Regions from separate parts of the Streptomonospora sediminis genome, predicted to be linked through region 2. Evidence: riboswitches for the same ligand, from Rfam matches in the RefSeq annotation. Region 2 holds a riboswitch; the other holds the start of a gene.
The links. A riboswitch is a leader RNA that binds a small molecule or an ion and turns the genes downstream of it on or off. The one in region 2 is predicted to bind S-adenosylmethionine.
Positions count from the first base shown of each region.

Region 1: linked by a shared signal. The riboswitch ahead of thrC (threonine synthase) and the one ahead of ACYVD5_RS09190 (aminotransferase class V-fold PLP-dependent enzyme) in region 2 are both predicted to bind S-adenosylmethionine.

Region 1 covers NZ_BAAGYZ010000005.1:190,275-194,681, forward strand. The annotation lists gene ACYVD5_RS01460 (MoaD/ThiS family protein) at 115-393, opposite strand; gene thrC (threonine synthase) at 493-1,758, opposite strand; SAM riboswitch class I at 1,772-1,914, opposite strand; gene ACYVD5_RS01470 (alpha,alpha-trehalose-phosphate synthase (UDP-forming)) at 2,255-3,694, shown strand; gene ACYVD5_RS01475 (GrpB family protein) at 3,858-4,407, opposite strand, start outside.
Region 2 covers NZ_BAAGYZ010000036.1:40,445-44,851, reverse strand. The annotation lists gene ACYVD5_RS09200 (CaiB/BaiF CoA transferase family protein) at 1-711, opposite strand, end outside; gene ACYVD5_RS09195 (DUF3870 domain-containing protein) at 711-1,136, opposite strand; SAM riboswitch class IV at 1,425-1,548, shown strand; gene ACYVD5_RS09190 (aminotransferase class V-fold PLP-dependent enzyme) at 1,653-3,080, shown strand; gene ACYVD5_RS09185 (SAM-dependent methyltransferase) at 3,311-4,096, shown strand; gene ACYVD5_RS09180 (DinB family protein) at 4,262-4,407, shown strand, end outside.

The DNA of each region.
Region 1 (4,407 bases), on a different contig from region 2:
GCGGGCTGCGGCAGGCGGCGCGGCCGCGCGCAAACCGGGCTCGGCCGGGCCGTACACCGGCGGGGCCGAACCGGGCGCGGACCGCGCGGGCGCGCGCCCCGAGGGCGCGGCGGTTCAGCAGCCCCCGGCCACGGCCGGGATGATGGAGACCTGGGTGCCCGACTCGGTCGGGGTGTCCATGCCCTGGGCGAAGCGGACGTCCTCGTCGCCCACGTAGACGTTGACGAAGCGGCGGATCTTGCCGGCATCGTCGACGATCCGCGCGCGGATGCCGGGGAACCTGGCCTCCAGGTCGGCCAGTACCGCCTGGACGGTCGCGCCTTCGGCGCTGACCTCGGCCGCGTCCGCGGTGTAGGTGCGCAGGATGGTCGGAACTCGGACACTGACACTCATGACTGCGGATTACTCCTTGACTTGCTAGCTTGCCGGCCGGCTCTTCGCGGTGGCCCGAGGGCTCGGACGGGGCAGGGCCCGACCAGGGCCGCAGCGGGGCTACAGCAGCCCGGCGTCCTTGAAGGCGTCCAGGGAAGGCTTGATGGTGGCGGTGACTCCGGCCTCGACCGCGTTGAGGGTCTTCAGGCCGTCACCGGTGTTGAGGACGACGGTCTCGGCCGCGGGGTCGAGCACGCCGTCGTCGAGCAGCTTGCGCAGCACGCCGGTGGTGACCCCGCCGGCGGTCTCGGCGAAGACGCCCTCGGTGCGGGCCAGCAGCGAGATGGAGTCGACCACCGCCGCGTCGTCGACGTGGACGACCGCGCCGCCGGTGCGCCGGCAGACGTCGAGCACGTAGGGGCCGTCGGCGGGGTTGCCGATCGCCAGCGACTTGGCGATGGTGTCGGGCTTGACGGGCTGGATGACGTCGTGGCCCTGCTCATAGGCTTGGGCGACCGGCGAGCAGCCCGTGGCCTGGGCGCCGAAGATCTTGTAGGGGCGGTCCTCGACCAGGCCGAGGTCGATGAGCTCGCGGAAGCCCTTGTCGATCTTGGTGAGCTGGGAGCCCGAGGCGATGGGGACGATGATCTGCTCGGGCAGCCGCCAGCCCAGCTGCTCGGCGATCTCGTAGGCCAGGGTCTTGGAGCCCTCGGCGTAGAAGGGGCGCAGGTTGACGTTGACGAAGCCCCAGTCCTCGCCGGCGGGATCGCCGATCAGCTCCGAGCAGAACCGGTTGACGTCGTCGTAGTTGCCGTCGATGGCCACCACCCGGCCGCCGTAGACGGCCGCCATGACGATCTTGCCCTCTTCGAGGCCGGCCGGGATGAACACGCACGAGCGGAACCCGGCACGCGCCGAGGCCGCACCCACCGCGCCGGCGAGGTTGCCGGTGGAGGAGCAGGACAGGGTGCGGAATCCGAAGGTGCGGGCGGCCTCGACGGCCATGGCCACCACGCGGTCCTTGAAGGAGTGGGTGGGGTTGGCGGAGTCGTCCTTGACGTGCAGGGACTCCATACCCAGCTCGGCGGCGAGCCGGTCGGCGCGCACGAGCGGGGTCAGGCCCGGGTTCATGTTGGGCAGGTCGGCGACGTTGCCGGGGACCGGCAGCAGGCCGGCATAGCGCCAGATGTTGTTCGGCCCGCTCTGGATGGATTCGCGGGTGAGGTCGCCGAACTCGTATGCCACCTCAAGGGGGCCGAAACAGAACTCGCAGGCGAAGCGCGGGGCGAGGTCGTAGCGCTGGCCGCATTCGCGGCAGGAGAGCGCGGCGGCGGGGCCGAATGCGCGGGCGGCGAAGGTGTCCGTTTCGGTGGCGGTTATCGCCATGGCGAGGCGTCTCCCCTCATCTTCCCTGTCTGACCGATCTGGTCACAGGCCGGAGTTGGCACCTGCCTCGGCCGCCCCGCAGGATCGCGAGAAACGCATACCGAGATGGTTGCCGGGGCTTCGCAGGGCCGGTCCCTCCACCCCTCTGGATGAGCAATATGCAGTTGTGGTGGATGCGGGCGAACCCGTGAACTGGGGCGCAACCGAATCCGAGGGCTACTCTAGCCCACGTTTCGCCCGTTTTTCCATGGAGGGTGATCCGGGTAACACGTCTGCGGACGGCTCTGCAGGGGTAGCAGCCACCCACCTGCGGCGCCGCACACACCGGCGCCCGCACGGCCGCCACCGGCCCGCATCCGCGCGATCACCGCGTGTTTGCGGGCTCCTGCGGCGGGCGAGACCTATGACACCTTCGCGCAGCGGGGCCTGTTATGGGCGGCAGCGGTGTAGTGCAATGAAACTTCGGCGCAATTCAAGGTGAGAGGTGGGCGATCAGGTGGATAAGGCACAGATCCTCGTCGCTTCCAACAGGGGACCGGTGTCCTTCTCGATCAGCGAAGACGGCTCCCTCGACTACCGCCGCGGCGGCGGAGGCCTGGTTTCGGGACTCAGCTCCGTGGCGGCCACCTCCGACACGCTGTGGGTGTGCGCCGCCCTCTCCGACGCCGACCGCACGGCCGCGGCGAGCGCCCCCGAGGCACGGCTCGACCAGGCCGGGTTCGACCTTGGCGGCATGCGCGTGCGGATGCTCGACATCCCGCCCGACACCTTCGCCAACGCCTACACGCGCGTGGCCAACTCGACCCTGTGGTTCGTGCACCACATGCTCTACGACACCCCGAACAAGCCGCGCTTCGACGCCGCGTTCCGCGCCGAATGGGAGGACTTCCGCGCCTACAACGCCTCCTTCGCCGATGCGCTGCTGACCGGCTCCGCCGACAATGCGCGCGTGGTCGTGCAGGACTACCACCTGGCGCTGGTGCCGCGGATGCTGCGCGGGCGCCGCCCCGACCTGCGTGTCGCGCACTTCTCGCACACGCCCTGGGCGCCGCCGGAGTACTTCCGGATGCTGCCCGACGACATCGGGCGCGAACTGCTGGAGGGCATGCTCGGCGCCGACCACCTCGGCTTCCTGAGCCGCCGCTGGGCCGACGCGTTCCTGCGCTGCTGCGAGGAACTGCTGCGGGTCGACGTCGACTGGGACTCCCGCACCGTGGAGTTCGGCGGCCGGGTGATCGACGTGGGCGTGCACGCGCTGGGCGCCGACACCGAGTCCCTGCGCTCCCGCGCCGCTGCCGGCGACGTCGAGCAGTGGCGCACCGCCCTGCGCGAGCGGGTGGGCGACCGCAAGCTCATCGTACGGGTCGACCGCACCGAACTGTCGAAGAACATCGTGCGCGGCCTTGAGGCGTTCCGCGAACTGCTGCGCGAGCACCCGCAGTGGCACGAGCGGGTCACCCACCTCGCCTTCGCCTACCCCAGCCGCGGCGACGTCCCGGAATACCGCGACTACACCGAGCACGTGCAGCGGGTGGCCAAGGAGATCAACCAAGAGTTCGGCACGGCCACGTGGACCCCGCTGATCCTGGAGGTCAACGACGACTTCCCGCGCTCACTGGCCGCCTACCGCATGGCCGACGTGCTGCTGATCAACCCGATCCGCGACGGCATGAACCTGGTGGCCAAGGAGGCGCCGGTGCTCTCCGACGACGGGTGCGTGCTGGTGCTCTCGCGCGAGGCCGGTGCCGCCGACGACCTGGGGGCCGACTCGGTGCTGGTCAACCCCTACGACGTCAGCGAGACCGCGCGTGCGCTGCGCACAGCGCTGGAAATGCCCGACGACCAGCGCCGCGCCCGCTGCGAACGGCTGGTGGAGAACGCCGCGGCGCTGCCGCCGCAGCGCTGGTTCCAGCAGCAGTTGCGGGCGCTGGCGTAGGTGTGCCTCGGCGGAGGCCGATCGCGCCGGCTCGGGCCCGCCCGTGCCGGGGCCTCCGCCTCCGGGGCACCAACCGCCGCGGAACGCGTTGCGGGGCGCCGCGCGGCCGCAGTGAGCACGGAGGGCGCGGAAGGCGCGGTAGGCACTGCCGCACCGGGCGGCCTCAGCCGGCGCGGGCGCGGGCGATGATCTCCTCGACCACCGCGGATTTCGCGTCGGCGTAGTCCTGGACGTTCTCCCAAGTGCGCTGCGCCAGCTCGCGTTTGGTGCGCGCGTAAAGCTCGCGGTCGGCCGCATCTGCGCGCAGCCGGTCGCGGAAGAGCAGCAGCCGCTCCGCATCGGCGGCGCCGGGCCCGTAGACGTGCACGTTGGTGCTGATATTGGGGCCGCGCAGCACGCGGTGGCCGTCCAGCTCGGGTTCGCGGTGCACCAGCGCGTAGCCCGCCCGTTCCAGCGGCGGCAGGTAGGCGTCCTCGTCGGCCGGGTCAGGCACGATCAGCAGCACGTCGACACACGGTTTGGCCGCCAGTCCCGGCACCGCTGTGGACCCGACGTGCTGCACCTCCAGCGCGTTCTCACCGAGCGCCTCGCGGATGCGGTCCGCTTGGCTCTGGAACAGGTAGGGCCACTTGGGGTCGGAGTCGACCACCACCACCCGGCCGCCGACGAAGTGCGGCGGGGCCGCCGATGCGGCCGCGGCCGGGTCGGGCTCG
Region 2 (4,407 bases):
GATGGCGCCGTGGGCGTTGCCTACGCGCTCGGGTTCGGCGCCGGTGACCAGCGCCTGCTGGGTGACGTTGGCCAGGCCCGACAGCGCCGAGTTGATAAGCGACACGCGGACGTGCTCGCCCCGGCCGCATGCGCGGGCCCGCACCAGCGCGCCCAGCACCGCCACCGCCGTGTTGAGGCCGGTCAGTACGTCGGTGATGGCGACGCCCGCCTTGGTGGGCGGCCCGTCCGGCTCGCCGGTGGCGGCCATGAAACCGCTCTCGGCCTGGACGATGAGGTCGAAACCGGGGCGGTCGGCGGGTTCGTGCTCGGCGCCGAAACCGCTGATGGAGCAGTAGACGCCGGCGGGGTTGCGGGCGCCGACATCGGCATGGCCCAGCCCCAGGCGCTCGGCCACCCCCGGGCGGAAGTTCTGCACGACGACGTCGGCGCCGGCGCAGATGTCCTGCACCGCGGCAAGGCCCTCGGGGTCCTTTAAGTCCACGGCCAGGCTGCGCTTGCCGCGGTTGACCGACAGGAAGTAGCCGGCCTCGCCGCCCGCCCACGGCGGCCCCCAGGCGCGCGTGTCGTCGCCGCGGCCGGGATGCTCGATCTTGATGACATCGGCGCCCATATCGGCCAGCAGCATGGTCGCATAGGGGCCGGCCAGTACGCGGGACAGGTCGGCCACGCGCACCCCTTCCAGCGGCCGGCCGGGTGCGCCGCCGGGCATCACGGGCGCTCCGGGCCGCGCTCGCGCTGCGTGCGGTGCGCGGCGGTTCCCGCGCCCGCGGCGCCGGGCGGATGCTCGGTTTCGCGCCGCTGATGGAAGGTTTCCAGGCAGCGGCGCAGCGCCGTGGCCAGCGCGCCGCCGGACTGGCCGGCGTAGCGGTGCTGCACCCGCTCGACGATCTCGGTGATGTCCTCGGTCACCGACAGGCCTTCCACGAGCGCGCGGAAGAACTCCTTGGCCAGGTCGGTGAGCAAGGTGGTGTCGGCGGCGACGATGCGGCCGTCGGACACGTCCACCGCCAGCACCACCCCCAGGCGCTCGTACTGGGAATGGCTCGCCACGGTGTCGGGCAGCCGGGCGTATCCGGAGACGAGGATGATGCCGGGATGCTCCAGGAGCGGCCGGATCCCATCGTTGCTGCGCACAGTGCACTTCCTCCCTTTGGGCATGCGGGAACCCCCGGTGTGCTGGAGTCTCGCGCCTGGCGGGGCGCCCGGGGAAGCCGGACACCCCCAGCGGGAGGGCAGACCGCTCCAGTATCCCCGGACCCGGCGGCCGCCTGTCAATCGTTGCCGGCCTTGGCGCTCGGCTGCGGCGGGTGGGGGACCGGATACGGGTCCGGGCGCGAGCGCAGGGGCCGCGCCGGTCGCCGGCTGCGGTCGCCACCGGGGCGGTTGCACCGGCGCGCGATCTCTGCGCTATAGTTCCCTGCAGGTCATGAGTGCCAGCGCCAAGCCCCGGCTCGCTGGCCGGCAACCCTCCTTCCGCGGTGGGGTGCCCCGGGTGAGGACCAGGTCAGGACACGACCGCCTTTGACGTGTCAGGCAAGCGCGGACCCCGAGGTTTGCGAGCGTGCCGCCGCTGCGGCAGCACTACGGCAACCGCAGCGCCACTGTGTGCGCTCTCCCCAGGGGTCCCAACCGGCCCCTGGAGGTGCCACCATGTCGACTACCGCAGCTACCGCCACTCGCCGCTCCAGCGCAGCGGACACCCCCGTATCCGCGCCTGACGCGGCCCGGACCGCACCGGGCGGCAACGCCCCCGTCCCCGCCGTCACCGGCGCCGGAGCGCTCGTGCCGCTGGCCGGCGGCGGGCAGGGGGAGTACGCCAACCTCGACCACGCGGCCAGCGCGCCCTGTCTGGCCGCCGTCAGCGACGCGGTCGCCGCGGCACTGCCCACGTACGCCAGCGTCCACCGCGGCGCCGGCCTGCACTCCCGGATCACCACCCGCGCCTACGAGCGCGCCCGCACCACAGTCGCCGACTTCATCGGCGCCCGGGAGGACGACGCGGTGGTGTTCGTCCGCGGCACCACCGACGCGCTGAACCTGCTCGCCCGCGCCTTGCCCGAGGGGTGCACGGTCGTCGTTTTCGCCGCCGAACACCACGCGTCCCTGCTGCCGTGGCAGCACCGGGGCAGCAAGGCCGGGCGGGTCGTGCGGCTGCCGCTGCCGCAGACACCGGAGGCCGCGGTCACGGCCGCCCGCGAAGCCCTGCGCGCCGCTCCCGCGGGGCCGCGCCTGCTGTGCGTCACCGCGGCCTCCAACGTCACCGGTGAACTGTGGCCGGTGGCGGAGCTGACCGCCGCCGCCCACGAGGAGGGTGCGCGGGTCTGCGTCGACGCCGCCCAACTGGTGCCGCACGGCGAATTCGGCCTGGCCGACTGCGGCGCCGACTACGCGGCCTTCTCCGCGCACAAGCTCTACGCGCCCTTCGGCAGCGGAGTGCTGGCCGGACGCGCCGACTGGCTGCGCGAGGCAGCCCCCTACCTCGCCGGAGGCGGAGCGACCGCGGCCGTCACCGACGACGAGGTCCGCTGGAACGACCTGCCCGCCCGGCACGAGGCCGGCAGCCCCAACGTGCTGGGCGCGATCGCGCTGGCCGCCGCCTGCGAGGCCCTTGCCGGGGCCGGCCGGGCCCGCCTGCACGCCCGCGAACAGGAGTTGCTGGAGCGGTTGCGCACCGGTCTGGCCGCGATCCCCGGTGTCAGCGAGCTGAGCCTGTGGGGCGGCGCGCACCCGCGCGTGGGAATCTCCTCCTTCGTCGTGGAGGGGCGGTCCGCGCAGGTCGTGGCCGCGGAGCTGGCGGCCGTGCACGGCATCGGCGTGCGCGACGGCCTCTTCTGCGCACACCCGCTCACCCGCCACCTGCTGCCCGCGGGCCACACGCAGGCGGTGCGGGCGAGCCTGGGCCTGGCCACCACCGCCGAGCACGTCGACCGGTTGGTGCGGGCGGTCGCCGACATCGCGGCGCGCGGCCCCCGCTGGGTCTACGCCGAGGACGGCGACGGCCACCTGGCGCCGGTGCGCCCGAATACCGCCGCGGCGCCCGGTACGGAGGCGGCGGCCGGTACGGATGCGGCCGGCTGAGCACCCCCGCGCCGGGCGCGGGGAGCGCGGCGCCAGGGATGAGCGGGAGAAGGAACCGTGAATTTCTCCGCGGGTGAATGATGTGTCTCACAACCGGTAACATCTGGCCCTAATAAGGTGCGGCGGGCCCGCAAGGACCACCGCCCCGGCCGTTGCGGGCCCGCGAACCGGCGCCCGCAGCGGCCACCGGGCGACCGCGGCACCGGCCCGACGGCCCGGGGAGCGCGACCGTGACTGACCAGTGGCGAGCGGTGCACATCGACGACGACCGGTCCGCGGCCGCTGTCCCCGACCCGCGGGTGGTGCACATCAGCGAGCGAATGCCGCGCTCGGCCGCCCCGTCCCCGCAGCAGCCCCCCGAACCCGGTCCGGCCGCCGGTACCGGAGCGGGTACCGGGGTGCCCGCTCAGAGCGGCACGCCCCTCATCGAGGCCCGGCGCGGGTTCCTGCGCCGGGCCGTGGGCTATCTGGCCGCCGATACCGGAGTGCGCCAGTTCGTCGACCTCGGTTCGCGCCTGCCTGCGGGCGAGGGCATCGGCCGGGCGGCGCGCGAGTACGCCCCCGGCTCCCGGGTCGTCTACGTCGACGCCGAATCCAGCGCCGCGCTGCGCGGCAGCCGCGCAGGCGCCGCGGGCACCGCGGCTGCCGTGGTCGCCGTCGGCCGGATGGATCCGGCGGCGCTGATCGCCGGCCTGTCCGGGCCCGGCCTGATCGACTTCGACGAACCCGTGGGTGTGCTGGTCACCGACACCACCGCGCTGCGCCGCGACGGCGTCGTCGTCCACGACCTGGTCCGCGCTCTGCACGCCCGGATGGGCCGCGGCGGGCACGTCGCCATTGCCCAGCCGGTTTCGCGTCCCGGCGATGCGCACTGCCGCGACTTCGCGGCGGGGGTGTTCGAGCCGTTCGCGCTGGTCGAGCCCGGGCTGGCCGACATGGCGTGGTGGCCCTACCCCGACGAGGAGGTCAGCGCCGAACCGACCGGCATCCTCGCCGGCCTGGGCCGCCGCACCTGAAACAGCGGTGCCCGCCCGTCGCCCGACGGGCGGGCACCGTCCGAGAGATCCAGGTGACCCCTTGCGGTGCACGCTCTAGGTGCAAGCGCAACCGCGCCTTCTCCGGCGGCGGCACGGCGGCGGCACAACGGCGATAAACCGGCGGCACGACACCAGGAGGGCCCGATGACCGAGTCGGTGCTGGGGGCCGAGATCCTCGGCCAGTTGGAGTTGCACTGGGACACCGCGGTGCGCCCGCGGCTGCACGGGCTCGACGACGACGAGTACTTCTGGGAACCGGTCGAAGGCTGCTGGTCGGTGCGGCCCTGCGC